4 regions of the Bradyrhizobium sp. HKCCYLS2038 genome follow, and region 4 is predicted to be linked to each of the others. Evidence: predicted binding sites of a transcription regulator. Region 4 holds the regulator's gene; each other region holds the start of a gene.

Region 1 (7,815 bases), on a different contig from region 4:
AGCACCGCGGCGACGCGCTCGAGGCCCGCGCCGGTGTCGATCGAGGGCTTCGGCAAGGGATTGCGCACCCCGCCCTCGAGCTGCTCATACTGCATGAACACGAGGTTCCAGATCTCGATGAAGCGGTCACCATCCTGCTCCGGCGATCCCGGAGGGCCGCCCCAGATCTTGTCGCCGTGGTCGTAGAAGATCTCCGAGCACGGGCCGCACGGGCCGGTGTCGCCCATCTGCCAGAAATTGTCCGAGCCGGCGATGCGGATGATGCGCGATTCTGGCAGGCCGGCGATCTTCTTCCACAGCCCGAACGCCTCGTCGTCGTCGATGTAGACGGTCGCGGTCAGCTTGTCCTTCGGGAGGCCGAACTCCTTGGTGACCAGCTTCCAGGCGAGCTCGATGGCGTTCTCCTTGAAGTAGTCGCCGAAGGAGAAGTTGCCGAGCATCTCGAAGAAGGTGTGGTGCCGGGCGGTATAGCCGACATTGTCGAGGTCGTTGTGCTTGCCGCCGGCGCGGACGCATTTCTGCGACGTGGTGGCGCGGTTGTACGGCCGCTTCTCGACGCCGGTGAAGACGTTCTTGAACTGCACCATGCCGGCGTTCGTGAACATCAAAGTCGGGTCGTTGCGCGGCACGAGCGGCGAGGACGGCACGATCTCGTGGCCGTTCGCAGCGAAGAAATTGAGGAAGGTCGACCTGATCTCGTTGACGCCGCTCATAGCAATCCAATCGCGCAAAGTCCGGGAATTCGGCGGCAATGCTTTTAGACAAGGGACTATCGCGTGTCCAGAAACTGTGCAGAAACATCATGGGGTTGCTGCACGGCTCCTAAAGCTGGTTGAAAGCCATGGTGACGCGTTGACAGCTCCCGCGAGCTGGTGTTTGGTCGGCCGCACTGACGACAGTCGCGTCGGGAGAGATCGGCTCTTTGAAGTTCTGGTTGAACATCAAGGGCCGGCGCCGAAGGAGCAACCGCCCCGGAAACTCTCAGGCAAAAGGACCCTCGCGACTTCAACTGCATCTGGAAAGAGACGCTGGCCGGGCCTGATCCCGGGAGGCGTCCGCCGACGGGATAATACTCTCAGGCACAGCGACAGATGGGGCTTCGGTGGTGTTTTTCGGGACTGGTCCCGAGGAACCGCGCGAGGACCCCTGATGGCTGAACCGGCTGCCCCCCACTCTTTGAAGCGAACCCCGCTGCACGCGCTGCATGTCAGCCTCGGCGGCAAGATGGTGCCGTTCGCGGGCTATGAGATGCCCGTGCAATACGCGCCCGGCGTGCTCAAGGAGCACCTCCATACCCGCAGCCACGCCGGGCTGTTCGACGTCTCGCACATGGGCCAGGTCGCGCTGGTGCCGAAATCCGGCAACGTGGCCGACGCGGCCGCCGCGCTGGAGCGGCTGGTGCCGCAAGACATCATCGGCATTCCGGCCGGCCGCCAGCGCTACGCCCAGTTCACCAATGCTGACGGCGGCATTCTCGACGACCTGATGGTGGCGAATTTCGGCGAGCACCTGGTGCTGGTCGTCAACGCCGCCTGCAAGGAAGCGGACATCGCGCTGTTGCGCGACGGATTGTCCGACGTCTGCGAGGTGCAGCCGCTGGCTGACCGGGCGCTGCTCGCCCTGCAGGGACCGAAGGCGGCGAGCGTGCTGGCGAAATTCTGTGCAGAGGCCGAGACGATGCGGTTCATGGACGCAGGTCCGCGCAGCGTCGACGGTCTCGCCTGCTACGTCTCGCGCTCGGGCTACACCGGCGAGGACGGCTACGAGATCTCGGTGCCGGCCGACAAGGCCGAGCAGCTCGCCGAGGCGCTGCTGTCCGACAAGGACGTGCTGCCGATCGGGCTCGGCGCCCGCGACAGCCTGCGGCTCGAGGCCGGGCTCTGCCTGTACGGCCATGACATCGACACGACCACCACGCCGGTCGAGGCCGCGCTGGAATGGTCGGTGCAGAAGGTTCGCCGCAACGGCGGCGCGCGCGCCGGCGGTTTTCCGGGGGCAGCCAAGATCCTGGCACAGTTCGAGGGTGGCGCGGCCCGCCGCCGCGTCGGCCTGAGGCCGGAGGGCCGCGCGCCGGTGCGCGAGGGCGCGACGCTGTTCTCGACCGCCGATTCGACCGAGCCGGTCGGCAAGGTGACGTCCGGCGGCTTCGGCCCGACGCTGAACGCCCCCGTCGCGATGGGCTATGTGCCGACCGCCCTCTCCGTGCCCGACACGCAACTGTTCGCTGATGTGCGCGGCCAGCGGCTGCCGGTGCGGGTCGCCGCCACGCCTTTCGTCCCCAACACCTACAAACGTTGACCCCTTAGAAGCGCTGAAGGACGTCCATGACCACGCTGTACACCTCAGACCATGAATGGCTCAGCATCGATGGCGACGTCGCCACCATCGGGATCACCGATTATGCCCAGGCCCAGCTCGGCGACGTCGTGTTCGTCGAGCTGCCGCAGGTCGGCCGCGCGCTGAAGAAGACGGAAGCCGCCGCCGTGGTCGAATCGGTGAAGGCCGCCTCCGACGTCTACGCGCCGATCACCGGCCAGGTGGTCGAGGTCAACCAGGCCATCGTCGACGAGCCGGCGCTGGTCAACACCGACGCCAATGGCAAGGCCTGGTTCTTCAAGCTGAAGATCGCCGACAAAGCCGAGCTCGGCGGCCTGATGGATGAGGCTGCCTACAAGGCGCACACGGCGTGATGAGTTCGCGGGTCACCACACCCGCCGTCATGCCCCGCGCAGGCGGGGCATCCAATACTCACCAGCGTCAGCGGTCGACCACAGGCGCCTCGGCGTACCGGATCGTCCGCTGGAGCCTGTCCTCGGGCTCGCCGCAGGCGAGAACCGGGGACGGACGATGACACCAACTTTGGATCTTCCAGCGAGGCCCTCATGACCACGCCGCTCAAGCCGCTCGATGATGCCGCCACCAGCTTCGCCCGCCGCCATATCGGTCCCTCGCCCCGTGACGTCGCGGCGATGCTGGAGGCCGTGGGCGCGAAAACCGTCGCGGAGCTGATGGCGCAGACCCTGCCCGGCACGATCCGGCAGGCCGCGCCGCTCTCGCTGGAGCCCGCCTTGAGCGAGGTCGAGGCGATTGGCCACATGCGCGCGCTGGCGGCGCAGAACGAGGTCTTCACCTCGTTGATCGGCCAGGGCTATTTCGGCACGCTCATGCCAGCGGTGATCCAGCGCAACATCCTGGAGAACCCGGCCTGGTACACTGCCTACACGCCCTATCAGCCCGAGATCAGCCAGGGCCGGCTGGAGGCGCTGTTCAACTTCCAGACCATGATCTGCGACCTCACCGGGCTCGATGTCGCCAACGCCTCGCTGCTCGACGAGGGCACGGCGGCTGCAGAAGCCATGGCGCTGGCCGAGCGGTCGGCGCGCGGCAAGACCAAGGCGTTCTTCGTCGACCACAACGTCCACCCGCAAACCTTGGCGGTGCTGCGCACCCGCGCCGAGCCGCTGGGCTGGCAGCTGATCGTCGGCGATCCCGCCAAGGATCTGGACGGCGCCGAGGTGTTCGGCGGCCTGCTGCAATATCCCGACACGACCGGCGCGTTGCGCGATCCGCGCGCAGCCATCGCAAGGCTGCACGACAAGGGCGCGCTGGCGATCCTCGCCGCCGACCTGCTGGCGCTGACCTTGATCGCCTCGCCGGGCGAACTCGGCGCCGACATCGCCATCGGCTCGGCGCAGCGCTTCGGCGTGCCGATGGGCTATGGCGGACCCCACGCCGCCTACATGGCGGTGCGCGACGCACTGAAGCGCTCGCTGCCCGGCCGCATCGTCGGCCTGTCCGTCGATTCGCGCGGGGCGCCCGCTTACCGCCTGGCGCTGCAGACCCGCGAGCAGCACATCCGGCGCGAGAAGGCGACTTCGAACATCTGCACCGCCCAGGTGCTCCTGGCGGTGATCGCGGCGATGTACGCGGTCTATCACGGCCCCGAAGGGCTCAAGGCGATCGCCCGCACGGTGCATCGCCGGACCGCGGTGCTGGCAGCCGGGCTGCGCAAGCTGGGCTTGGCGCCGGCCAGCGAGAGCTTCTTCGATACAGTCACCGTCGAAGCCGGCGCCAAGGCCGATTCGATCATCGCGCGTGCGGAAGGCGAGCGCATCAATCTCGGCCGCCACGGCAGCAAGTTGCGCATCGCGCTCGACGAGACCACGACATCCGATGTCGTCGAAGCCGTCTGGCGAGCGTTCGGCGGCGAGCTGTCCTACGCTGACATCGAAGCTGGCGCGCGCGACGCTGTCCCGGCCGAGTTGAAGCGGCAGCGGCCGTACCTCACGCATCCCGTGTTCCACGCGCACCGCTCCGAGACGGAGATGCTGCGCTACCTGCGCAAGCTCGCCGACCGCGATCTCGCGCTCGACCGCGCGATGATTCCGCTCGGCTCCTGCACGATGAAGCTGAACGCGACCACCGAGATGATCCCGCTGACTTGGCCGGAATTTTCGAACCTGCATCCGTTCGTGCCGCGCGCGCAGGCGGCGGGCTATCACACGATGTTCGCCGATCTCGAGGACTGGCTGTGCCGGATCTCCGGTTACGACGCGGTGTCGCTGCAGCCGAACTCGGGCGCACAGGGCGAGTATGCCGGCTTGCTGGCGATCCGCGGCTATCATGCCGCGCGCGGCGAGAGCCACCGCAGGATCTGCCTGATCCCCTCCTCCGCGCATGGCACCAACCCAGCGTCGGCGCACATGGTCGGCATGGAGGTCGTCGTGGTCGGCTGCGACACGGGCGGCAATGTCGACCTCGCCGATCTCAAGGCCAAGGCGGAGGCCCACAGCAAGACGCTCGCGGCCATCATGATCACCTATCCCTCGACCCACGGCGTGTTCGAGGAGCACATCCGCGACATCTGCGACATCGTCCATGCCCATGGCGGCCAGGTCTATCTCGACGGCGCCAACCTCAACGCGCAGGTCGGCCTCTCCAGGCCCGGCGACTACGGCGCCGACGTCAGCCATTTCAACCTGCACAAGACGTTCTGCATCCCGCATGGCGGCGGCGGCCCGGGCATGGGCCCGATCGGTGTCAAGGCGCACCTCGCACCGTTCCTGCCGGGACACCCCAACACGGACGGCGCGAGCGCTCATCCGGTCGGGCCGGTCTCGGCCGCGCCTTACGGATCGGCCTCGATCCTGACGATCTCCTACATCTACATGCTCTTGATGGGCGGCGACGGCCTGACGCGCGCCACCGAGATCGCGATCCTCAACGCCAACTACGTTGCGGCGCGGCTCGATCAGCACTTCCCGGTGCTCTACCGCAACGAGCGCGGCCGCGTCGCGCATGAATGCATCATCGATCCCAGGCCGTTGAAGCAGAGCAGCGGCGTCACCGTTGACGACATCGCCAAGCGCCTGATCGACTACGGCTTCCACGCGCCGACGATGAGCTTTCCGGTCGCCGGCACCTTGATGATCGAGCCGACCGAATCGGAATCCAAGGCCGAGCTCGATCGTTTCTGCGACGCCATGATCGCGATCCGCAAGGAGATCGCCGAGGTCGAACAGGGCCGCTTCAAGATCGAGGCGTCGCCGCTGCGCCACGCGCCGCACACGGTGCACGACATTGCGGACGACGATTGGAACAGGGCCTATCGCCGCAGCGAGGGCTGCTTCCCCGCGGGCACCTCGCGCACCGACAAATACTGGTGCCCGGTGGGCCGCGTCGACAACGTCTACGGCGACCGCAACCTGGTGTGCTCCTGCCCGCCGGTCGGCGACTACGCGCAGGCGGCGGAGTAAGATCAGCATGTTGATCTGACGAACCCCGAGCAACCGGACGCGCCGCGTTCGGTTGCTCGGCCTCAAAGATCCGGCCGAGCTTTCACACGATCCAAACGACAACGGGCGCCAAGGTCAAATGACCGGCGCCCGTTGCATTTCATCTTATTCGCTCGGCTCTACTCCTCCGCCGGCTCCTCGCCGTCGGCGTCGCGCTCGGCACTGCCGGCCAGGATTTGCTCGGCAATCAGGCCGGAGTTCTGGCGGATCGCGGCCTCGATCTTGGCGGTCATGTCAGGATTGGCCTTGAGGAACGTCTTCGAGTTCTCGCGACCTTGACCAAGGCGCTGGCTGTCATAGGAGAACCAGGCGCCGGACTTCTCGACGATGCCGGCCTTGACGCCGAGATCGAGGATCTCGCCCATCTTGGACACGCCCTCGCCATACATGATGTCGAACTCGACCTGCTTGAACGGCGGCGCGAGCTTGTTCTTCACCACCTTCACACGGGTGGAGTTGCCGATCACCTCGTCACGCTCCTTGATCGCACCGATACGGCGGATGTCGAGGCGCACCGAAGCGTAGAACTTCAGCGCGTTGCCGCCCGTTGTGGTCTCCGGCGAGCCGTACATCACACCGATCTTCATGCGGATCTGGTTGATGAAGATGACCATCGTGTTGGACTTGTTGATCGAGGCCGTCAGCTTGCGCAGCGCCTGGCTCATCAGGCGGGCCTGCAGGCCGGGCAGCGACTCGCCCATCTCGCCTTCGAGCTCGGCCTTCGGCACCAACGCCGCCACGGAATCGACCACCAGCACGTCGACAGCCCCGGAGCGCACCAGGGTGTCGCAGATTTCCAGCGCCTGCTCACCCGTATCAGGCTGCGAGATCAGGAGCTCGTCGATGTTGACGCCCAGCTTGCGCGCATAGACCGGGTCGAGCGCATGCTCGGCATCGATGAAGGCGCAGATGCCGCCCTTCTTCTGCGCTTCCGCTACTGTGTGCAGGGCCAGCGTGGTCTTGCCCGAGGATTCCGGCCCGTAGATCTCGACGATGCGTCCCTTCGGCAGGCCGCCGATGCCGAGCGCGATATCGAGCCCGAGCGAGCCGGACGACACCGTCTCGACATCCATCGAGCGGTCGTTCTTGCCCAGCTTCATCACCGAGCCCTTGCCGAACTGACGCTCGATCTGGGACAGCGCCGCGGAGAGCGCCTTACTCTTATCCATGGAGGAACCTTCGACGATACGCAGGGCAGTGGCGGACATTGGCGCTCCTTATGGCGGGGATTCGCGGGATCGACAAACGGTTAACGAGGTGGCCAGCAATCTTGAGGTGAATGTACCCTATCTGTTCTTTGTTCGCAATATGTTCTTTCCGACATCTGAGGCTTTTCAGATCGGACCCTTCGGCGGCCAACCATGCGTGAGCCGAACCGGCCGCTGAAGCCGGCGTGCCCGCCCCGACCTGCCGTCGGGCTCGATGCGCCTCATTGCGGAGGTGCCGAAGATTCATGGATGCCAAGCGCCAGAGTGGATGCCGCCATTCCGGCATCGCCATGCTCGATTGGACGAACCCAACGCAACCAGAAGGTGCGTGCCTCGAGCAGCCTTGCAGGATCTTTCGATCTGCGTTCTGTTCAATCCCCAGACGAATTGCGGCCAACTCTGCGAGACCCATGCCGGTTTCAGATGTCGAACAAACAGTGACGCTCTGGCGCCCGGTCGGTCCGAAGGAACTCGTCTTGATCGAGGCGTCCGGCATGCGCGCATTTCCACCTCGTTTGCCCGAGCAGCCGATCTTCTACCCTGTGCTCAGCGAAGACTATGCGGTGAAGATCGCGCGCGACTGGAACGTGCCGGCAAGCGGCCACGGCTATGTGGTGCGCTTCGCGATCGCGCGCAGCTTCATCTCTCGTTATCAGGTCCGGGAGGCCGGCGGCCGTGACCATCTCGAATATTGGATACCGAGCGAACAGCTCCCCGAACTCAATGCCGCCATCGTTGGACTCATCGAGCTAGTCAGAACTTTTCCCTGATAGGGCGTGCGCTGATCGGACGCGCCCGTGGTTCTCCTGAGT
Region 2 (7,815 bases), on a different contig from region 4:
TGGAGACGACCGGGCCGCCCCAGCGATAGTTGACGCGCACCGTGGCCATGTCGACGTCCTGACCGACGGAATCGGTCCGCGTCGCAGCGCCACCGGGAACGCCGGTGAAGCCGAGCGTCCGGTTGCCCATGAACAGATGCTCGTATTCAGCGGCCACCGACCAGTTCTGGGCGAAGCCAACCTCGACACCGGTGCCGACGGCGGCTCCCCAGCGCGTCGCGGAGGCCTGATCGAACGGCAACCCGGTCGGAGTGGTCAGCCCAGTGTATTTCTCGCCGGCCACGGCGGCGCCGCCCTTCACGTACCAGAGCACGTTGTTCCAGGCGTAGCCGATCTGGCCGCTCACCACGCCGACGCCATTGATCTTGGTCTGGTTGGTCACGCCGGGAGCAAGCTGGCTGGGATTGCTGCCCTTGAGGTTGGCCCAGTTGCCCTGGCCTTCGACGCCGAACACCCAACCGCCGGTCTGCCAGCGGTAGCCGATCTGGCCGCCGGCCAGAGCGCCGGTGGCATCGTGGCAGCCCTCGGCATTGGTGGCGGCGACGCCGGCGAGGGTGACGAGATTGGTCCAGCAGGTCCGGGAAGACGCGCCGCCGGCGTTCAGGCCCAGATAGAACCCGCTCCAATCATAGATCGTGGTGATCATCGCGGGCGCTTTGGTGAAGGTGCGCGCGGGCAAATCGGCAGCGATGGCCGGCGCCATCCCCAGCACCAGCGAAGTTGTCGCCCCCAGCAACAGCCTTCTCATCGCAGTCCCCAAACCAAGTCCGACGCCCGCACGCACGCTCTCACCAACGCTCACCCGCAACAGCTTGTAGCCCCTTTGATCCGAAAAAGCCGTCACCCAAACGACACAGCAGCCCAGCAAGTGTCGGTTCCGACAAGCAAAAAAAGGCCGGCACAAGGCCGGCCTTTCGACATATTTCAATTCCTGCGTGCAATCAGTAGCGCGACAGGGCCGGTCCGCCGAAGTGGTAGGAGATGCCCGCCTTGACGGTGTGGATGGTATCGTTCCACTCGGAGCGGTTGGCGAACACGACTGGAGCATTCGTGTACTGGATCGTGCTCCGGCCGAAGTCGATGTAGTTGTACTCGACCTTGGCGGACCAGTTCGGGGCGAACATGTATTCCGCGCCCGCACCAACGGTCCAGCCCCAGCGCCAATCGTTCTGAGCGGCGCCGGCCGGCGGCGGAGCGGTGCCCGGGTCGTAGCGATGCTGGAAGTCGCCGGCCGAGGCACCACCGCTGACGAAGAACAGGGCAGGGCCCGCGGCCCAGCCGAGGCGGCCCTTGATGTCGCCGAAGCCGCGCAGCCGGGTGAAGTAGGTATCGCCGAAGCCGGCACCGGTGCTGATGACCGAGGAGCGACCGTTGATGTCGGCCCAGTGGTAGTCGCCTTCGATGCCGAACACGACGTTGTCGACCTGCCAGTTGTAGCCGAACACGCCGCCGACGAAGCCGCCGTTGAAGTCGTAGCGCTGCGTCCCGGCAAAGGTGGCCGTGTTGGGCGCCAGGAAGAACGTCTCATCGCTGCGGCCCCAGCCGCCGCCGCCCTGAAGGCCGAGATAGAAGCCGGTCCAGGTCATAATCGGTGCAGGCGCAGCCATCGGCGCCTTGGTATAGGGGCGCGCGGCGAGATCGGCGGCGTTCGCGGGGGCCAGAGCCCCCAAAACCATCAAGCTGACAGCTCCAAGGAAAATTTTCTTCATCCCAAGTCTCCCGCGTTTGGCGTCTCCATTTGGGTCCCCGGAGGCGCGCTCTTGTGAATTGGTGCGGCCGCTTTTGCGGCCTCAATCCACCGCAAACATACGCGATTCAACCCAAGATACCGTCTCCCAAAAGCCACAGGACAGGAGGAAGTAAGGCAGGTTAAGTTGATGTAAGTTAAAGATTTTTCGTCGTTTGAATGGAACTTTTCCGGGTTCCATTTTCGTCCGTTTGGGTTCCATCGGGTTCCATGGAACTCGCTGCATGGTTGCATGCACGACGGGGCGAACAAACCTGGAACAACGCGGCGCCTGATGCTATATGTGGATAAGCGAGCGACGGCACGGGTGGCTGGCGCGGCAACCGTATAGGGTCCGCGCCGAGAGGAAGGTTCAGCCACATCGTGCCGAGAGGCCGGTAGGGACGGCCGGTCCGGTGATGTGAAAACCGCGGGAGAGTGTGATGGCGGGTAGCGTGAACAAGGTGATTCTGGTCGGCAATCTCGGGAAGGACCCGGAGATCCGCCGCACCCAGGATGGGCGGCCGATCGCCAATCTGAGCATCGCGACGTCGGAGACATGGCGCGACAAGGCGACCGGCGAGCGCAAGGAGAAGACCGAGTGGCACCGCGTGGTGATCTTCAATGAGGGTCTCTGCAAGGTCGCGGAGCAGTATCTCAAGAAGGGCGCCACGGTGTACATCGAGGGCGCGCTGCAGACCCGCAAATGGACCGACCAGAGCGGCGTCGAGAAGTACTCGACCGAGGTGGTGCTGCAGGGCTTCAACTCGACGCTGACGATGCTTGGTGGCCGCGGCGGCGGTAGCGGCGGCAACTTCGCCGACGACATGGGCGGTGGCGATTTCGGCAGCAGCGGCCCGTCGATGGCGCCGCCGCGCCGTGCCGTCGCCTCGGCCGGCGGTGGCGGACGCAGCAACAGCGACATGGACGACGACATTCCGTTCTGAGCGCGCGCAATCAATTCCGACGAGAGTTGGCTTCCGTCCCGTTTGGACGGGAGCAAACTGATCTGCCTCCGCAGATGGTGATACGAGGTGTAATGATCGCTGCGCGAGGGCTGCGGCAGTCGATCAAAGTGCGTTCTGCCGGCGGATCGGCATCGACGCTGCCGCCGGGTCCGAGCCGCTGACCACGGGGGTATCAATGAGCTTCGCACCCTTGCTCGAAGCCGAGTCAGCCGTCGTGTTGCACGCGTTTGCTGCCATGACGGCGTTCGCGCTGGGCGTGGTCCAGTTCGCCGCGCCGAAAGGCACATTGCCGCATCGAGCGGTCGGCTGGGTTTGGGTCGCGCTCATGATGGCGGTCGCGGCCAGTTCGTTCTGGATCCACACCATCCGGCTGGTCGGCCCATTCAGCCCGATCCATCTGCTGTCGATCTACACGCTGGCCATGCTCCCGCTGGCCGTCTGGGCGGCGCACCGCCATCGGGTGGCGGCGCATCGCCGGGCCATGATCATGCTGTTTTCCGGCGCCCTGGTGATTGCCGGAGCGTTCACGCTGCTGCCCGGACGGATCATGCACAAGGTGGTCTTCGGACCGTAGCCGGGATGGCTCCTGCGGCGTCCTTCGGGCGCTTGCAGAAGCCCTGTTAAGTGACTGGAAAGGCGAGCAGAAAAAGCGAGGTCCGGGGCGCCTTGGGGGTGGCCTGCGGCGCGCTCCTGCGCTATATGATTCCAAGCGATTTTCGCGTGTCAAAACCGACCGGTATCCCCTTTGTCCGATAAAGAAGATGAGAAGCCCGGCGAGCCGGGCGGACCTTCCGACATTCGTCCCGTCTCCATCCTCGATGAGATGAAACGCTCCTACCTCGATTACGCGATGAGCGTGATCGTGGCGCGGGCGCTGCCCGATGCGCGCGACGGCCTCAAGCCCGTGCACCGGCGCATCCTGTTCGGCATGTACGAGAACGGCTTCGAGTGGAACAAGCCGTACCGCAAGTCGGCGCGCACCGTCGGCGACGTCATCGGTAAATACCATCCGCACGGCGACCAGTCGGTCTATGACGCCTTGGTGCGCATGGCGCAGGACTTCTCGATGCGCGTGCCGCTGATCGATGGCCAGGGCAATTTCGGCTCGGTCGATGGCGACATGCCGGCGGCGATGCGCTACACGGAATCGCGCCTGACCAAGATCGCGCAGTCGCTGCTCGACGATCTCGACAAGGACACCGTCGACTTCCAGGCGAACTACGACAATTCGGAGAAGGAACCGTCGGTCCTGCCGGCGAAGTTCCCGAACCTGCTCGTCAACGGCGCCGGCGGCATCGCCGTGGGCATGGCGACCAACATCCCGCCGCACAATCTCGGTGAGGTGATCGACGCCTGCATCGCGCTGACGGACAATCCGGCGCTGTCGATCGACGAGCTCAACCAGATCATTCCGGGGCCGGACTTCCCGACCGGCGGCATCATTCTCGGCCGCGCCGGCATCCGCTCCGCCTATCACACCGGCCGCGGCTCGATCGTGATGCGGGGCAAGGTGACGATCGACACCATCCGACGGGATCGCGAGGCGATCCTGATCACGGAGATTCCGTATCAGGTCAACAAGGCCTCGATGGTCGAGCGCATCGCTGAGCTGGTGCGCGAAAAGAGAATCGAAGGCATCTCCGACCTGCGCGACGAATCCGACCGCGACGGTTTTCGCGTGGTCATCGAGCTCAAGCGCGATGCCGTGCCGGACGTGGTGCTGAACCAGCTCTACAAGTTCACGCCGCTGCAGACCAATTTCGGCGCCAACATGGTGGCGCTCGACGGCGGCCGGCCGCAGACCATGAACCTGAAGGATCTGCTGACCGTGTTCGTGGCGTTCCGCGAACAGGTGGTGACGCGGCGGACCAAGTTCCTGCTCAACAAGGCGCGCGACCGCGCCCACATCCTGGTCGGCCTTGCGATCGCGGTTGCCAACATCGACGAGATCATCCGGGTCATCCGCACCTCGCCCGATCCGAACACCGCGCGCGAAACCCTGATGTCGCGCGACTGGCCGGCGCAGGACGTGGCGGCGATGATCACGCTGATCGACGATCCGCGCCACCGCATCAATCCGGACGGCACCGCGCGGCTGTCGCTCGAGCAGGCCAAGGCCATTCTCGACCTCCGCCTCCAGCGCCTCACCGCACTCGGCCGCGAGGAGATCTCCGACGAGCTCGACAAGCTCGCGGTCGAGATCGCCGATTACCTCGACATCCTGCGCTCGCGCGCGCGGGTGCAGGACATCGTCAAGACCGAGCTGTCGGCGATCAAGGCCGAGTTCGCCACGCCACGCCGCACCGTCATCGCCGAGCAGGAAGGCGAGATGGAGGACGAGGACCTGATCCAGCGCGAGGACATGGTCGTCACCGTGTCGCATGCCGGCTACACCAAGCGCGTCCCGCTGTCGGCCTATCGCGCGCAGCGTCGCGGCGGCAAGGGCCGCTCGGGCATGCAGACCCGCGAGGAGGATTTCGTCAGCCGGCTGTTCGTCGCCTCGACGCACACGCCGGTGCTGTTCTTCTCGTCGCGCGGCCAGGTCTACAAGGAGAAGGTCTGGCGGCTGCCGATCGCGGCGCCGAACGGCCGCGGCAAGGCGCTGATCAACATCCTGCCGCTGGAGCAGGGCGAGCGCATCACCACCATCATGCCGCTGCCGGAGGACGAATCCTCCTGGGCCAATCTCGACGTGATGTTCGCCACGACCGGCGGCAACGTCCGGCGCAACAAGCTGTCGGACTTCGTCGACGTGCGGCGCTCCGGCATCATCGCGATGAAGCTCGACGACGGCGAAGAGATCGTCAACGTGCAGATCTGCACCGAGCGCGACGACGTGCTGCTGACCGCTGCCGGCGGCCAGTGCATCCGCTTCCCCGTTCCCGACGTCCGCGTGTTCACCGGCCGCACCTCGATGGGCGTGCGCGGCATCGCGCTGGCCGAAGGCGACAAGGTGATCTCGCTGACCATCCTGCGCCATGTCGAGACGACCTCGGACGAGCGTACGGCATATTTGAAGATGCGCCGGGCGATGTCGGGCGAGGCGACCACCGAGGAGCCGGTCGAGACCGAAAGCGAGGATGCGGCTGCAGGGGCGATCCAGCTGTCGCAGGAGCGCTATGTCGAGATGTCGGCGCAGGAGCAGGTGGTGCTGACAGTGTCGGTCAACGGCTATGGTAAGCGCACCTCGTCCTACGAGTACCGCACGACAGGCCGCGGCGGCAAAGGCATCGTCGCGATGTCGGTCAACAACCGCAACGGCAAGCTCGTCGCCTCGTTCCCGGTCGAGGACAGCGACCAGATCATGCTGGTCACCGACAAGGGCCAGCTGATCCGTTGCCCGGTCGACGGCATCCGCATTGCCGGCCGCTCCACCCAGGGCGTGATCGTGTTCAACACCGCCGACGACGAGCACGTCGTCTCGGTCGAGCACATCGGCGAGGAAACGGAGAACGGCAACGGCGGCAATGGGACCGACGGTGCGAACGGCGAATGATGAGAAGGCGAATGGCGACTAGGGAGTAGCGAATAGGGAAGCAATCAGGTCCTACCTATTCGCTATCTCTCACTGCGGCCGCTCGACGCCCACGATCCGCGCCTCGCGGATCGTCGTCTTGGTGCCGGCGCCGCGCAGGCAAGACGCTTCGAAATTCGGCCAGGCTTGCTGCGAGCAGTCGCGGCCGATCGGGCGGAAATCCAGGCGATCACTCTTGGCCAGCGGCTGCGGAACGCTGGCGTTCACCTCCGGCGCGAAGCCGGGCAGAACGGTGAAGGCGGCAGCCACGAAACCGGCTGCTGCAATCGCAGAAAGCGCTTTGATCATGACGGTCCCCTGTCGTGGTCTTGCTGTCGGGCCTTTCCGGCCGTTCGTTCGTTAATGATTTGATAACCAATTCGGGTTTCGGCAGTCCTTCGCAGACCGAACGAATTGGTTTCGTGCCGCGGTCGATGTGTTTCGTCATTGCGGTTCCAACGAAACAATCGGCGCCGCGCCTAGAGGTTCCGGCCGCGCTTCGTCGCAGCTTCGCTGCGCCAGATGCGCATTCCGGCGCGATCACGGCTGCGCCAGCCCGCTTGCCGCCCTGTTCCGGCCGGTATAGGACGGGCGCATGCAACGCATTGCGCTCTATCCGGGCTCGTTCGATCCCGTCACCAATGGCCACCTCGACGTGGTCCGGCAGGCCGTCCATCTCTGCGACAGGCTGATCGTCGCGGTCGGGGTGCACCACGGCAAGAAGCCGCTGTTCTCGACCGAGGAGCGGCTGGCGATGGCCCATGAGGTGTTCGGCCCGGTCGCGGCCGCCGCCGGCTGCGGCTTCGAGGCCTCGACCTACGACAATCTGACGGTCACGGCCGCCGCGAAGGCTGGCGCGATCCTGATGATCCGCGGCCTGCGCGACGGCAAGGATTTCGATTACGAGATGCAGCTGGCCGGCATGAACCAGACCATGGCACCGTCCATCCACACGGTGTTCGTGCCGGCGTCGGTCCCGGTCCGTCCGATCAACGCCAGCCTGGTTCGCCAGATCGCCGCGATGGGCGGCGAGATTTCGCACTTCGTGCCGCCGTCGGTGGTGGCGCCGCTCAAGGCCAAATTCGCCTGACTATTCGCCAGCCAGCGCCCAGCGTCGGCTGGCCATCCTTCGCCTTTCCCTCTCATCACCCTTTCGGAGTTGCCATGATCCGAGCTCTCGCTTTCGTCGTCGCCCTCGTGTTCGCGCTGCCGGCGCTGGCGCAATCGCTGCCCGCCGGTCTCGACAAGCAGAATGCGCTGGTCATCGATACCACCAAGGGCCGCATCATCATCAAGCTGCGCACCGATCTCGCCCCGCAGCACGCCGAGCGGCTGAAGACGCTGGCGCGCGAGGGCTACTACAACAACGTGCCGTTTCATCGCGTCATGGACGGCTTCATGGCGCAGACCGGCGACGGCCAGAAATTCGACGGCACCGGCGGCTCGAAATATCCGAACCTGAAGCAGGAGTTTTCGCCGACGCCGTTCAAGCGCGGCACCGTCGGCATGGCGCGGCGCGGCGACAGCGTCGATTCCGCCAACTCGCAGTTCTTCATCTGCTTCGGCGACGCCTCGTTCCTCAATGGCCAGTACACCGTGATCGGCGA
Region 3 (7,815 bases), on a different contig from region 4:
GAATGGCCGGGGCTCGATCCCGGCCATTTGCATTTTGGACGCCGGTGTCAGGCCGCGTGGGCGCGCTTCAGCGCGGCCGCAGCGATCTTGAGGTCCTTGACGAACAGCTCGTACTCGCGCGCCTTGGCGTCGGCATCGGGCAGCCGCAAGAGATAGGACGGGTGCACCGTGATCATCGCCTGGGGACCCTCCGGCAGCTCGACGATGTGGCCGCGGTTCTTGGTGACCTGGGTGATCTTGCCGAACACCGACTGCGCGGCGGTCGCGCCCATCGCTACGACCAGGGCCGGGCGGACGGCGGCGAGCTCGCGCTCGTACCACGGGCGGCAGGCCTTGATCTCCGGCGTCGCCGGCTTCTGGTGCAGCCGGATCTTGCCGCGCGGCACGAACTTGAAATGCTTCACCGCATTGGTGACGTAGACCTTGGCTCGGTCGATGCCGGCTTCCTCCAGCGCGCGGTCGAGCATCTGGCCGGCCGGGCCGACGAAGGGGTGGCCGGCGAGGTCCTCCTTGTCGCCGGGCTGCTCGCCGACCAGCATCAGCGGCGCATGCTCAGGGCCCTCGCCGAACACGGTCTGGGTCGCCTCCTTCCACAGCGGACAGGCGCGGCAGGCGGCTGCCTCTTCACGCAACGTCTGAAGATCGACCGCCGCGACATCACGTGAGGTCTCAACGGCGGCGGGCGCATGCGCTTTCGGCTTGCGGGTCATCGCGGTCTCCTCGACGCGCTTTTGCGGCTTGTGCGGTTCGGTGCCGGGCTCGGCGATCATCACGGACGTGCGCCGGCTGGCGGCCGCGATCAGCGGCTGGATCAGCTTGGCTTCGGGCAGGTTCTGCCAATATTTCTTCGGCATCTCCTTTTCCATCGCCTTCACTTTCAGCCGTGCCGGATTGAAAATGCTGGCGTAATAGCGCAGCCAGACCTCTTCGAGCCGGTCTTCAGTCGGCGCTTCAGCCTTGCTCACACCCGGTGTGAACGACACGCGGCTGCCGTCCCAATGCGCACAGAGTTCGGGCGTCAGGATCGACCAGGGCATGTCGGCGAAGCGGCGGGCGAAGAACGGCGCGGCGCGCTCCACGATGTGATGCTCGGGCTCGAACCAGGCGACGTAGCGCGCCTCGCGCTCGCGGCCGACCTCGCGGAAGCGGACGAAGGCGTGCATCTTGTGAACGTCGCGGCGGACGGCGCGCGCCAGCGCGTTGGCCTGGGCGACATCGGGATCGGTCGCGATGTCCATCAGATCGTGGTTGGTCCGGAGGCGCCACAGCAGGCGATAGAGCAGGGCGAAGCGGTTGGGATCGCTGTGCAGGATCGCGCTTTCGGCCAGCTCGACAAAACTCGCCGGCACCGAGAATGCGCCCTTGGGCACCTCGGGCAGCGTCGTGTCGGCCTGATCGTCGAACAGATCGGGCGCTGCGCCCTTCACCCGCCAGCTCACATCGGCCGGCCTGACATCGTTCATCGCCAGCGCCCGCGCTGCCTGGCGCCAGCCATCGAAATCGGTGTCGCTGTCGAGGGTTACGACGTGCATTTCACCTCTCTCGTCATTGCGAGCGCAGCAACGTGATCCAGACTTTTCGTGCGGCCCCTGGATCGCTTCGCTGCGCTCGCGATGACGGCTTCCGTTAGAATCCAAATCCCAGCTGCTGCGGCTTCGGCCGCAGCCGGGCTCTGAGGCTGGCGCCGTCGAGCAGGGACGGCGATGGCCGGTGGTCGGAGAGAACGATGAACGGCAGCGCCTTGTTCCTGATGACGTTGAGCCGGGCCAGATCCGCAAAGCGGATCGTGGTGCTGCGGCGGGTGGCGAGGATGCGCTGCACGGTGCGGGTGCCGAAGCCGGGCACGCGCAACAACTCCTCGCGGCTCGCGGTATTGATGTCGAGCGGGAAGCGGTCGCGGTGGCGCAGCGCCCAGGCGAGCTTGGGGTCGATGTCGAGCGGCAGCATGCCTTCGCTCTCCTCGACGATCTCGTCGGCATCGAAGCCGTAGAACCGCATCAGCCAGTCGGCCTGGTACAGCCGGTGCTCGCGCACCAGGGGCGGGGCCTGCAGCGGCAGCGCGCGGCTGGCATCGGGGATCGGGCTGAAGGCCGAGTAATACACCCGCTTGAGCTTGTAGGCGCCGTACAGATTGGCCGAGGTCGACAGGATGGTGCGGTCGTTGGCCGTGTCGGCGCCGACGATCATCTGCGTGCTCTGGCCGGCCGGGGCGAAGCGCGGCGGCCGGGCGCGGCGCACCGTCTTCTTGGCTTCCGCCGTCTCGTCGAGCTTGAGCCGGAGCCGGCCCATGGTGCGGCGGATCGCGCGCTGGTCCTTCTCCGGCGCGAGCTGCGTCAGGCTCTCTTCGAGCGGTGTCTCGATGTTGATGCTGAGCCTGTCCGCATATTTGCCGGCTTCCGCGATCAGCGCCTCGTCGGCCTCCGGAATCGTCTTCAGATGGATGTAGCCGCGGAAGCGATGCTCCTCGCGCAATTTGCGCGCGACGGAGACGACCTGCTCCATCGTGTAGTCCGGACTGCGGATGATGCCCGACGACAGGAACAGCCCCTCGATGTAGTTGCGGCGATAGAAGTCGATGGTGAGCTGCACCACCTCGTCGACCGTGAAGCGCGCGCGTGGCACGTTGGAGGAGGCGCGGTTGACGCAATACAGGCAGTCGAAGTTGCAGGCGTTGGTCAGCAAAATCTTGAGCAGCGAGATGCAGCGTCCGTCCGGCGCATAGGAATGGCAGATGCCCATCCCCGGCGCGGTCGAGCCGAGCCCCTTGCCGTCGCGGGAATCCCGCATCTCCGTACCGCTGGAGGCGCAGGACGCGTCATACTTGGCGGCATCGGCCAGGATCTCGAGTTTGCGCAGCAGCTCCATGCTTTTGAATCCCTTTGATTCCACTCGCTGAATCAGACCCGGGGCAATCCCGATTGACTCTCTCGAAGGCGTTAGCTTTATATTAGAACGTATCATGAACAAAGAGGGTCGTCGCGGGTTCACTGCCTGCTCACGAAAACAACGGCAGCACCCGCACGATGGATTGGAAAGGAGCGGCGACGGATGACCGGCGCACGCATGGAGACGCTCGCGCGTTTGCGCGGCCGCATTGCCCGCCTCGAGGCGGCCGATGGCGCGCATGATCTGCGTCGGGTCGCGCTCGGCCATTCCGAGGCAGATGCGGTGCTGCAGGGCGGGCTCGCCACCGGCGTGCTGCACGAGGTGTTCGCCGAGAGCGGCCGCCAGGCGGTGGCCGCGACCGGCTTCCTGTGCGGGCTCGCGGCGCGTGTCGCCGCACGCCGGCCGCTGATCTGGATCCGGCAGGATTTCGCCGAGCGCGAGATGGGTGCGCTGTCGATGAACGGGCTCGCCGAGCTCGGCCTCGATCCGCGCCGTCTCGTGACCGTGCGCGCGCCCGATCTCGATCATGCCCTGCGCACCGCTGCCGATGCGCTCGCCTGCGATGCGCTGGGCGGCGTGATGCTGGAGGTGTGGGGCGAGACGCAAAAGCTCGATCTCGTCGCCAGCCGCAAGCTGACTCTGGCGGCGCAGGAGTCCGGCGTGACCGCGCTGCTGCTGCGCATCGCCGCGACGCCAGAGCCGTCGACCGCGGAGACACGCTGGATGGTGCGGACCGCGCCGTCGCCGCCCGCTGCGCCGTGGATGGCATGGGGCGCGCCGCGTCTCGATGCCGAGCTCATTCGCAACCGTCACGGCCAGACCGGACGATGGATCATGGAGTGGACCCCCGATGCGTGCCGTTTCAGCGAACCGGCGGCGGATCCTCAGCCTGTGGCTGCCGCGCCTGCCCATCGAGCGCATCAAGCGGAGCCGCGCCGCCGATCCGCTTGAGCAAGGCAAGCCGCAGGTCGTCGTCATCAAGGACGCCAATGCGCTGCTGATCCATTCGCTGGATGAGGCCGCGGCCCGCCACGGCGTCTCGCTCGGCCAGCCCTTGGCGAACGCCCGCGCCGTCTGTCCCGATCTCGTCGTGCACGAGGCGGATCTCGCGGCCGACGCTCAGATGCTCGATGACATCGCCGACTGGTGCGACCGCTTCACGCCGCTGGTGGCGCTCGATCCGCCGCATGGCCTCGCGCTCGACATCACCGGCTGCGTGCATCTGTTCGGCGGCGAGGCCAGGCTGATGCAGTCGGTGTGCGATGCGCTGACCGCGCACGGCCTTACCGTGTCAGCCGCCATCGCTTCCAATGCCGTGTGCGCGCGCACCCTGAACCGGCAAGTCCATGGCCGCATCGTGCCGGATGGCGAGGAGGCGACTGCCGTCGCGTCGCTGCCGGTGGCCGCCCTCGGCGGCAGCGACGCCATCACGCTCGGCCTGCGCCGCGCCGGCCTCAAGACCATCGGCGACGTCGCCGCGCGCGGCCGCAACGAGATCACAGCCCGGTTTGGCGCCGCCTTCACCCGCGTGCTGGCGCAGGCGCTGGGCGAGGCCGACGCGCCGATCAACCCGCGAAAAGTCCCGCCGGACTACATCGTCGACAAGCGTTTTGCGGAGCCGGTCGCGACCGACACCGTGATCGCGGCCAGCCTCTCCAGTCTCGCGACGATGCTGGTCGCGGCGATGGCGCAGCAGGGCAAAGGCGCGCGGCGGCTGGAAGCCTGCTTCTTCCGCACCGACGGCCTGGTGCGCGTCATCGCCATCGACACCGGCCAGCCGGTGACGGACGCTGCCGTCATCGACCGTCTCTTCCGCGAGCGCCTGGAGGCGCTGAACGATCCGCTCGATCCTGGCTTCGGCTTCGACATGATCCGCCTCGCCGCGGGCCGCAGCGAGATCGTGGTGCAGCAGCAGCGCGATCTCGACGCGCATGTTCACGACAATGACGAGCTGTCGGCCTTGATCGACCGCATCGCCGCGCGTATCGGCGGCAAACGCGTGGTCGTGCATCTGCCGGTCGACACCCACATCCCCGAGCGCGCCGCGCTGCCGCTGCCGGCGCAGCACCATCTGGCAGCGACCAGCACGGCGGACTGGCCCGAACGCCACGACGGCGAGCCGCCGCTGCGCCCCTTGCGGCTGTTCGCGCGCCCCGAGGCCATCCAGGTGATCGCCGGCGTGCCAGACGGCCCGCCCGCCCGCTTCGTCTGGCGCCGTGCCGCCCATGCGGTGGTGCGCGCCGAAGGCCCGGAGCGCATCGCGATGGAATGGTGGCGGCCGGACGGGCAGGGCCTGACGCGAGACTATTTCCGCGTCGAGGACGAGCACGGCCTGCGCTTCTGGCTGTATCGCGACGGTTTGTATGACCGCGAGTTCGAACAGCCGGAGAATGCTTTGCCGGTGCAGCCCGCCTGGTACATGCATGGGCTGTTCGCATGAGGGACAGGGCTATCGTCCCGATGACGGCCTCAATGACCTGCGTCATTCCGGGGCATTCGCGCGCAAAATGGCGAAGCCATTTTGAAGCAGCGCGAATGAGCCCGGAATCCATAACCACAGCGCGCTATCGTGACGCGAGATGCCCACCACCAGCGTGCCTCACACGGCATCCTGTGGGTATGGGTTCCGGGCTCGCGCTCCGACTTGAGGCCGACATGCGTCGGCCTCAAGCTCCGCGCGCCCCGGAACGACGGCTCCTGTGCAAGCCAATGCGGCAGGACTCACCGTCTGCACGGCCCCACCGCATCATCGCCGCTCCAATCTCTGCGGCCCCGCCATGACTCCCATCCCCTATGCCGAGATCGGCGTCACCACCAATTTCTCCTTCCTGCACGGCGGCTCGCATCCGCAGGCCTATGTGCACCAGGCGGCTGTGTACGGCCTCACCGCCATCGGCATCGCCGATCACAACACGCTCGCCGGCGTCGTCCGCGCTTACAGCGAGCTGAACAACGACAAGCTGAGCTACAAGCCAAAACTGCTCTACGGCGCGCGACTCGTCTTCACCTGCGGCACGCCGGACATCCTCGTCTATCCGCGCGATCGCGTGGCGTACGGCCGGCTGTGTCAGCTTCTGACTCAAGGCAAGCGCGGCAGCGATCTCGACAAGGTCGCCAAGGGCGATTGCCGCCTGACCTTCGATGATCTGTTCGACTTCATCGACGGCCAGCTCGTGGTGCTGATGCCGCCGCATCGCTTCGACGAGGACGCCCTCGGCAAGATCCTGGCACGGCTGAAAGACAGCCCCGCCGAAGGCATATGGCTCGCCGGCAGCCTGCTGTACCGCGGCGACGACCGCCGCCGTCTGGCGCGGCTCACGCGCTTGGCGGCGTCAAACAAGGTGCCGCTGATCGCGACCAATGACGTGCTCTATCACCACCCAAGCCAGCGCATGTTGCAGGACGTGCTGACCTGCATCCGCGAGAAGGCCTCGATCGAGAGCATCGGCCTCCGCCTGCAGGCCAATGCCGAGCGCCATCTCAAGCCGGGACACGAGATGGCGCGGCTGTTCCGCGATCACCCGGAGGCTATCACCGAGACGCTACGCTTCACCGACCGCATCGTGTTCTCGCTCGACCAGCTCAAATACCAATATCCCGACGAGCCGGTGCCGCCGGGCAAGACCGCGCAGGGGCATCTGGCAGACCTGACCTGGGCCGGCGCCAAGACCTATTTCGGTGCCAAGCTCGACGCCCGGCTGCGCGCGGTCCTCAACAAGGAGCTCGCGCTGATCGCCGAGCTCAACTACGCGCATTACTTCCTCACCGTCCACGACATCGTGCGCTACGCCCGCAGTCAGGGCATTCTCTGCCAGGGCCGCGGCTCGGCGGCGAACTCAGCGGTGTGCTACGTGCTCGGCATAACCTCGGTCGATCCGACCAAGATCGACCTCCTGTTCGAGCGCTTCATCTCCAAGGAGCGGCTGGAGCCGCCGGACATCGACGTCGATTTCGAGCATTCGCGGCGCGAGGAGGTGATGCAATATGTTTACCGCCGCTACGGCCGCCACCGCGCCGCCATCATCGCCACGGTCATCCATTATCGTCCGCGCAGCGCCATCCGCGACGTCGGCAAGGCGCTCGGCCTGACCGAGGACGTCACGTCCGTGCTCGCCGACACCGTGTGGGGCAGCTGGGGCGATGGCCTGTCCGACATGCAGGTGCGGCAGGCCGGGCTCGATCCCACCAATCCGATGATCCGCCGCGCGGTGGAGCTGGCCTCGGAGCTGATCACCTTTCCGCGCCATCTGTCGCAGCATGTCGGCGGCTACGTGCTGACGCAGGACCGGCTCGATAGCTACGTGCCCATCGGCAATGCCGCGATGGACGACCGCACCTTCATCGAATGGGACAAGGACGATGTCGATGCGCTCAGCATGATGAAGGTCGACGTGCTCGCGCTGGGCATGCTGACCTGCATCCGCAAGAGCTTTGATCTGATCGCCGATCACAAAGGCAGGCGGTACGTGCTCTCGGACATCAAGTCGGAGGACGACAACGAAGTCTACCAGATGCTGCAACGGGGCGAGTCGCTCGGCGTGTTCCAGGTCGAGAGCCGGGCGCAGATGAACATGCTGCCGCGGCTCAAGCCGCGCACCTTCTACGATCTCGTCATCGAGGTCGCGATCGTCCGGCCCGGGCCGATCCAGGGCGACATGGTGCATCCCTATCTGCGCCGTCGGAACAGACTGGAGAAGGTGACCTATCCCTCGCCGTCGCCGGATCATGGCTCAGCCGACGAACTCTACAAGGTCCTGCACAAGACGCTCGGCGTGCCGCTGTTCCAGGAGCAGGCGATGCGGATCGCGATCGAGGCCGCAAGATTCTCGCCCGAGGAGGCCAACGGCCTGCGCCGCGCGATGGCAACGTTCCGCAATGTCGGCACCATCGGCTCCTATGAGGAGAAGATGGTCTCGAACATGATCGCGC
Region 4 (7,815 bases):
GGACGCACAGCGTAAAAGCCGCGGCGGCGCTGAACGCAGGCTCGATCCACCTCGCGCCCGACACAGCCCGCAACCGGGGTTGCACGCCGGTCAACGCTGCTCGTGTCAGACGCCGTCTTGCGCGAGCAGATCCACCGGCTCACGACGGCGGCTGGCATGACGGCCGTGTCTGCTCCAGTGCAGGATCGCTTCGTAGAGACGATTGGGCTGGATCGGCTTGGTAAGGAAGTCGTCCATGCCGGCGGCGACGCACAGCGCGCGCTGGTTGGCCAAGGCGTTTGCGGTCAGTGCGATCACCGGCACGTCGGCCGCATCGCTGCCGAGATCGCGGATCATGCGGGTCGCGGTGACGCCGTCCATCTTCGGCATCTGCATGTCCATCAGCACCAGATCGTAGCGCTTGCGCTGAACGGCTTCGACCGCGTCCCAGCCGTTGACGACCATGTCGGCCCGATAGCCCCGCTTGGCAAGCAGCCTTGCGATCAGGTTGCGGTTGATGTCGTTATCCTCGGCGACGAGGATTTCGAGCGCCTCGTTGTCGTCGGGCAGCTCGGGGGCGAGCGGCGCAACCTCCATCGTCTCCAGCGAAGCCAGCCCACAGCGGACGGTGAAGCAGAACCGGCTGCCCTGTCCTTCGACGCTGTCGAAGCCGATCGTGCCCCCCATGATCTCGGACAAGCGCTTGCAGATCGCAAGTCCGAGACCGGTACCGCCATAGCGGCGTGACACCGAGGTATCGGCTTGGCTGAACGGCTGGAACAGCCGCTCCTTCGACTCGCTGGAGATGCCGATCCCCGTGTCGGCGACCACAATGCTGAGCTGGACCTGATCGTCTGGAAGCCATTCATGCGAGGCCGTGATCGTGACCGATCCGCGCTCGGTGAATTTGAGCGCGTTGCCGACCAGGTTGAGCAGGATCTGGGAAATCCGGTGGGGGTCGCCACGGAGCCGGCGCGGCATCTCCTCGGCGAGCGAGGCCTGCAGCGCAAGCCCGCGTTCTCTCGCTTTCGGCCCCATCAGGGCCATGACGCTGCCGACGACGTTGTCGATGTCGAAATCGATCGCTTCCGAGGCCACCTGACCGGCTTCGAGCTTCGAGAAATCGAGAATGTCGTTGACCACGGTCAGCAGATTGCGCGCCGAGAGCTTGGCGATATCAGCGAGTTCCTTCTGCTCGTGATCGAGCTTGGTGTCGGCCAACAGCCCGATCATGCCGATCATGCCGGTCATCGGCGTGCGGATCTCATGGCTCATGATGGCAAGGAAATCCGACTTGGCGCGGCTGGCCGCCTCCGCCGCATCCTTGGCCGCGGAGAGCGCTTCGCTCGCAGCGATCAGCTCGTTGCGCTGCTCTTCCAGGCGGTTTCGCGTCTGCGTCAGCTCGGTGAGCCGCTCGTCGAGCATCTCCGCCGCGCGGACGCGCTCGGTGATGTCCTCATGGACCGAAACCCAGCCGCCGTCGGGCGTCGTGGCGCGCCTCACGGCCATGGTACGCCCCCCTTCGAGCCGAACGGTTTCGTTGTTGGCGACGAGTTCGAACTTGATGCCGCGTTCCCTGGAAAGCTGCGCAAAACGGCTGAAGGGGGCGCCGGGGCAAAACTCCTGGGGGTCGATATCGTAGAGCTCGGCGACCCGCCGGTTCGACACGATGAGCGTGTTGTCGGCGCCGAAGACACTCAGCCCGTCCGGCAGCGCATCGATGGCGACAGCGAAGCGCTCGTTGGCCTCACGAAGCTCGGTCGCCCGGTCGGCGAGCTTCCGGGTCGTGCGCCAGATCAGCATCCCAAGCAGGATCATCATGGCGACGATCGCCCCGGCCTCGACCATGCGCCGGATGGTCGACTGCCACCACGGCGCCAGCATCTCTTCGACGTCGTGCGCGACAGCAACCAAGATCGGTAAACTGCTGCTCTGCTCGTAGCTGTTGAAGCGTCGGACGCCATCGGTCGATGACGTGATCTCGAGACTGCCGACCGGAGTGCGCTTGAGCTCCTGGAAGAGGCCGCTCTGCGTCATGTCGCGGCCGACATTTGACTCGGCGTAGGGCCGCCGTACCAGCAGCGGCCCGTCCAGCGACGCCAACAGGATCGCGCCATTCCGGCCGACGTCGAGCCGCTGATAGAAATCCTGGAAATATTGCGTGCCGAGCGCCGCCACCACGACACCGCCGAAGCTGCCGTCGGGACGGTTGAAGCGCCGCGTGAGCGGAATGATCCATTGATTGCTGGCGCGTCCACGAATCGGCACGTGCAGGCGCACGCCACGGTCCGGGTCATCGCGATGATAGGCGAAGAAGTCGCGATCCGCGTAGTTCACGGTGCCCTCTTCGGCGATCGTGCTGACCAGCAGCGTGCCCTCCTGGTCGACCACCAACAGGTTGACGAGCTGCGGCATGCGCTTCAGCTCGTCGATGAACCAGGCCTTGAGACGCCTGCGGTCGTCCCGATCCGGAGGACGATGCTCGAGCGAGGACACGGTCCCCGTGAGCAGCGCGTCGGCCGTGCGAAACGTCAGCTCGGCGTGCTGCAGCAGAGAGCTCGTGAGATTGACGGTGTCCTTCTTTCCATCGGTGAAGATCGCCTCGCGCAGCCTCAGCGCGCGCGAGACCTCCACGGCCACGAAGGCGGCACAGGCGAGCGCGATCAGCGCGGCGATCAAGAGAGGGGTGGTTGACCAGCTGCGTCTTGCAGCGTGATATTCCGCGCGAGGCATTCCGTTTGAGTTCCACCATCGGAGTTGGGCTCGGGCAGAGATTCGCGGAGAATCGTTCTCAAACACTGAACTACAACCCGAGGCAGCAGGCCGGCCCGCTTGCGACGGGCAGCAAATTCGGCTTCTTGCGCGCCGAAATCGGCTGAAACCGGCTGGTGCCGGACCCTACCGTAGCACTACGGTCGCGATGCACCGGGCGCGCGGGCAATTGGAACCGACGCTGGCGCCGCGCTTGGCCACGACAGCGCCATTGGCTAGAACGCCCCCACGATCGCTTTCAAAGGAACTCCAATGGCCTTGATGCCGGTATCCGATGCGTTGTCCGCGGTGCTCGCAGGCGCCGAGCCGCTGGCCGAGGAGCAGGTCGCGCTGGACGATGCCTTTCACCGCATCCTGGCGCGCGATCTGGCAGCGCTGCGGACTCAGCCGCCCGAGGCGATGTCGGCGATGGACGGTTACGCGGTGCGCGCTGTCGATGCGGACAAGCCGCAGGCACGGCTGAAGGTCATCGGCGAGGTCGCGGCGGGTCGGCCGTTCGACCGCGTGGTGGGACCCGGCGAGGCCGCTCGCATCTTCACCGGCGGCGTCGTGCCTGATGGCGCCGACGCCGTCGTCATCCAGGAGGACACGATTGCGGGCGACGGCCACGTCGTGATCACCGAGGCCGCGATCAAGGGCCGGCACATCCGGCCCGCCGGCGTCGACTTTCATCAGGGCATGGTGCTGCTGAACGCCGGACGCCGGCTCAGCGATCGCGACCTGTCGCTCGCCGCCAGCATGAACCATCCTACGCTGCCGGTGCGGCGGCGGCCGACGGTGGCGCTGCTCGCCACCGGTGACGAGCTGGTGATGCCGGGCTCCGAGCCCGGCCCGGGCCAGATCGTCTACTCCAACGGCTACGCGCTGCGCGCGATGGTGCGCGCCGAAGGCGCTGCAGCGGTCGATCTCGGCATCGCGGCGGATACGCTCGAAGCCACCGTGGCCGGCATTCGCCGGGCGCGCGAATCGGGCGCGGACATCCTGATCACGACAGGTGGCGCCTCGGTAGGTGATCACGACCTGGTCAAGCAGGCGCTGGAGGCCGAGGGCGTCGAGATGGCGTTCTGGAAGATCGCGATGCGGCCGGGCAAGCCGATGATGCATGGCCGGCTCGGCGGCGTCAGGGTGATCGGCCTGCCCGGCAATCCGGTGTCGTCCTATGTCTGCGCCATCCTGTTCCTGGTGCCGCTGATTCGGCGCCTGCTCGGCCGCGACGAGGCGCAGCTGCCGCGCGAGACCGCCCTGCTCGGCCGCGAGCTCGGCGCCAATGATTCGCGCGAGGACTATCTGCGGGCCCGGCTGGACGAGCGTGCCGACGGCACGCTGGTGGCGACCCCGGTGACGCAGCAGGATTCGTCGCTGCTCGGGAATCTCGCGCTGTCGCAGGCGCTGGTGATCCGCCCGGCCTTCGCGCAGAAGGCGCCTGCCGGCAGCCCCTGCGAGATCCTGCGCCTGCCGAATTGAGCTTTTCTCACCGGCAAGCCCGCGCCGTTCATCATATTTTTAGGATTGCGGAACACACATCGAACATATAGTGTCCGTTCATGATTTGTTTTTAGTATGTTGCGGGCGACGCGAATACGAACGTTCACTTCCGGCTCAGGGACGCAGGGCACGGGACTTGGACGACAACAAACTGGGGACCAGGCCGAGATGCTGACGCGCAAACAGTACGAACTCCTGCGGTTCATCAACGAACGGCTCAAGGAAGCGGGCGTGCCGCCCTCGTTCGACGAGATGAAGGACGCGCTCGATCTGCGCTCGAAGTCGGGCATTCACCGCCTGATCACGGCGCTGGAGGAGCGCGGCTTCATCCGCCGGCTGCCCAACCGTGCCCGCGCCATCGAGGTGATCAAGCTGCCCGAGCTGTCGCAGGCGGCCAGCAACCGCCGTGGCTTCACGCCCTCGGTCATCGAGGGCAATCTCGGCAAGGTTCGCACCTCGACGCCGGCGCTCGATGACGGCGAGCGCCCGGTCGCCGTGCCGGTGATGGGCCGCATCGCCGCCGGTACGCCGATCGAGGCGCTGCAGACCCGCAGCCATACCATCAGCGTGCCCGCCGACATGCTCGGCAATGGCGACCATTATGCGCTGGAGGTGCGCGGCGACTCGATGGTCGATGCCGGCATCCTCGACGGGGACATGGCGCTGATCCAGCGCAACGAGACCGCCGACACCGGCGACATCGTGGTGGCGCTGATCGACGACGAGGAAGCGACGTTGAAGCGCTTCCGCCGCCGCGGCGCATCGATCGCGCTGGAGCCGGCCAACACCGCCTACGAGGTCCGCATCCTGCCGCCGAACCGCGTCAAGATCCAGGGCAAGCTGGTCGGCCTGTATCGCAAGTACTGAGCACGCGACGTCGCTTGCTGGATATGCACGATCGATCGGTGGCGGGGTGCTGTGATCTTCGCCACCGAACGACGTGAGACGCAAAGAAAAGAAGCAAGACGCGAAATCGAGTCGCGCGCGAATGCATGTCATGATGTGCAGCGCGGTATCCTCAAACGCTTGTGATCGCGGCCACCCGCATGCCGTGCAGATCAGCGCAGAATTGCCGCGAAGCGCGCGCTAACATCTCCTCGATGTCCACTCTGATAGAGGCCTGCGCCTGTCCGGGGGGAAGCGTGGGTCGGCTATCTCTCAGCGAGGAGCGATCCGATGTGTGACTACAGCCTCCATGCCGTTGCGTCCCGTCCCGCCAAGGTCGGCGAGACGCTGATCTCGACGACGTTCCGCGGCACCGCGACCCGCGGCTTCGCCAGCGAAAGCGAGCCGACCGTCGCGGTCTGCATGCTGCCCGGCACCGAGCTCGCCTTCGCCGAGGACGTCCGCTACGACAGCCGCTGGCTCTGGACCCGGACAATCCGCGAGCGCGTCGCCAAGTTCAACAGCATCGAAAAGCACATTCCCGATCGCCACCACGACGCCGTCGAGTTCGCCGATGGCCGCCACGTGCTCGTGACGCAGCTCTGCGAAGGCCAGCGCGTCACGGTGCTGCAGCTGCCCGTCACCAAGCAGCCGACCGAGCGCGGCCCCGGCATGGCGAACGATACGCCGACACCGCAGACGACCCCGATCCGCCGCATCAGCATCACCTGAGCTGAACGCGCGGAGCTTACACTCTGGCGACAGGAACGGTGTCCCTCGACCGGCGTTGTGGCCGCCGGGGGTATCACCGTGGTCAACAAGATCGATTGGAACCAGGCTGGCCGGATCATCGAACCCGGCCGCTATATGCTGGCGTTCGGGTGGTTGACGGTCACGGCTGACGACGTTGCGATCTGGCGGCGCGATCCCGGGGCGTCGTTCACGCTCGTCGAGGTCTCCTCGCTGTTCGACGGGCTTGACGGCGCCGAGTATCATCTCGGCACGTTCGAACTATCGGGGCCTCAATCTTCGACGCCCTGCTCGGTCTCCGGCGGCGTCGCGTCCTGACTGCGCGGCGGCGCGCGCGGCGTCAGCGTCGGCTCGAAATCACCGGCGTCGGCTGGCGCCGGCCACCAGGGGCGGTCGGTGCCATCGGCGCGCGCCGGCGTGACGTCGAAGCGCGTGCCCCGGCGCACCAGCATCAGCGCGCCCTGCTGGCGCCGGCGATGGCGATCGATGACAGCCGCGGCACAGTTCGACGGCGCGGCGCGCGCCGCCACCACCAGCGCCGCACGCGCGCAATCATCAGACAGCGCATCGGCGCGCAGCGCCATGGCGACGAAGCGGCCGTCGGCCATCGCCACCACGCAGCCTGCCTCGTCGCAGGACACGCCGTCGCCGAGCGCAGCATCGGCCGGCAGGCGCGCATCGGCATCGGCGGCCAGCCACTCCCGCGTGACGAACACGTCCTTGCCGGTGCGCATCACGTGCAGCCGCCCGTCGCCGCCGCGCACGGCGACCGCGCGGCCATCCCCGGAGACGAGAATGTCGGGCTGCGGCGTCGCGACGGCCCACGCAGTGGCCGCAGCGAGCGCGACGGCGCCGGACCAGCGCAGCGGCGTCCGCAGCAGGCCGATCAGGACCAGCCCGAGGCTGGCCACGATCAGCGGGCCGATGCCGAACGCGGTGATGCGTCCGACCGCGCCGGGCAGCGCCGCCACCCAGCGCGTCACCGCGATCATCCAGTCGATGCCCCAACCCATCAGCGACCACAACGGACCATCCAGGCCGAACGGCGCCGCCAGCAGCCCGAGCAGGCCCGCAGGCATCACCAGCGCGGAGACCACCGGCATCGCCGCGAGATTGGCCAAGACGCCATAGGGCGTGACGCGATGGAAATGGAACGCGGCATAGGGCGTGGTGGCGAGGCCCGCGATCAGCGACGCCAGGAGCAGCATGACGAGCTCGCGCCCGCCCCACAGCGCGATGCGCTGGGTGGCCGACGAGTCCGGCGTCGCGAACAGCCGGGGCATGCCGAACTGCACCAGCGCGACGAGGCCGAGCGTCGCCGCGAACGACATCTGGAAGCTCGGATGCACCAGCGCCTCGGGAGCTGCGATCAGCACGATCATCGCAGCCACCGCGAGCGTGCGGAAGGTGACGGCGCGGCGGTCGACCATGACGGCGATCAGCACGACGGCCGTCATGAAAAACGACCTCTGCGTCGCGACCTCCGCGCCGGACAGCAACAGATAGAACGCGGCCGCCACCAGCGCTGCGCCGGCCGCCCATTTCTTGATCGGATGGCTGACGGTCAGGCCGGGAAACAGCGCGAGCAGCGCGCGGATGGCGAAGAACACCACACCGGCCACGACCGCCATGTGATAGCCGGAGATCGACAGCACATGCCCAAGGCCCGAGATGAACATCGCATCGTTGACGTCGGGCGTGATGGCATCGCGCCGCCCGGTCAGCAGCGCGGTGGCGATGGCGCGCTCGTCGCCGTTGAGCCGGGCGCGGATGCGGGCGTCGATCGCGTCGCGCAGGCCCTGCATCGCGGCCGCATAGCGCAGGCCGAAGCCGCCCTCTTGCGGCGGCGTCAGCGTCGTGATCGCGCCCATCACGAAGCCGGAGGCGCCGATGCCCTGGAAGAACATGTCGCGGGCGAAATCATAGGAGCCGGGACGCACCGGC

What was found. The regulator LexA, encoded in region 4, represses DNA repair genes until DNA is damaged. The targets are predictions, from matches to a motif close to TGTTCNNNNTGTGTTCNG.
Region 1: recA (recombinase RecA) is a predicted target of LexA. The motif match lies at 7,094-7,111, and genes of this name have one in related genera.
Region 2: ACQR1I_RS15250 (single-stranded DNA-binding protein) is a predicted target of LexA. The motif match lies at 1,992-2,009, and genes of this name have one in related genera.
Region 3: ACQR1I_RS22935 (ImuA family protein) is a predicted target of LexA. The motif match lies at 2,949-2,966, and genes of this name have one in related genera.

Annotation. Positions count from the first base shown of each region.
Region 1 covers NZ_JBNPTM010000002.1:800,283-808,097, forward strand. Annotated here, with positions in the region: gene alaS (alanine--tRNA ligase) at 1-713, opposite strand, end outside; glycine riboswitch at 896-1,007, shown strand; gene gcvT (glycine cleavage system aminomethyltransferase GcvT) at 1,150-2,298, shown strand; gene gcvH (glycine cleavage system protein GcvH) at 2,325-2,690, shown strand; gene gcvP (aminomethyl-transferring glycine dehydrogenase) at 2,883-5,756, shown strand; gene recA (recombinase RecA) at 5,915-7,003, opposite strand; gene ACQR1I_RS12870 (ADP-ribosylation/crystallin J1) at 7,414-7,773, shown strand.
Region 2 covers NZ_JBNPTM010000003.1:337,868-345,682, reverse strand. Annotated here, with positions in the region: gene ACQR1I_RS15260 (outer membrane protein) at 1-748, opposite strand, end outside; gene ACQR1I_RS15255 (outer membrane protein) at 942-1,709, opposite strand; gene ACQR1I_RS15250 (single-stranded DNA-binding protein) at 2,170-2,673, shown strand; gene ACQR1I_RS15245 (DUF2306 domain-containing protein) at 2,870-3,268, shown strand; gene gyrA (DNA gyrase subunit A) at 3,440-6,190, shown strand; gene ACQR1I_RS15235 (hypothetical protein) at 6,260-6,517, opposite strand; gene coaD (pantetheine-phosphate adenylyltransferase) at 6,804-7,298, shown strand; gene ACQR1I_RS15225 (peptidylprolyl isomerase) at 7,373-7,815, shown strand, end outside.
Region 3 covers NZ_JBNPTM010000005.1:216,000-223,814, reverse strand. Annotated here, with positions in the region: gene ACQR1I_RS22945 (UdgX family uracil-DNA binding protein) at 48-1,532, opposite strand; gene ACQR1I_RS22940 (putative DNA modification/repair radical SAM protein) at 1,627-2,865, opposite strand; gene ACQR1I_RS22935 (ImuA family protein) at 3,049-3,837, shown strand; gene ACQR1I_RS22930 (Y-family DNA polymerase) at 3,737-5,326, shown strand; gene ACQR1I_RS22925 (error-prone DNA polymerase) at 5,664-7,815, shown strand, end outside.
Region 4 covers NZ_JBNPTM010000009.1:24,370-32,184, forward strand. Annotated here, with positions in the region: gene ACQR1I_RS30535 (TfoX/Sxy family protein) at 1-15, shown strand, start outside; gene ACQR1I_RS30540 (ATP-binding protein) at 106-2,712, opposite strand; gene ACQR1I_RS30545 (molybdopterin molybdotransferase MoeA) at 3,004-4,215, shown strand; gene lexA (transcriptional repressor LexA) at 4,405-5,103, shown strand; gene ACQR1I_RS30555 (hypothetical protein) at 5,413-5,853, shown strand; gene ACQR1I_RS30560 (hypothetical protein) at 5,932-6,189, shown strand; gene ACQR1I_RS30565 (ComEC/Rec2 family competence protein) at 6,144-7,815, opposite strand, start outside.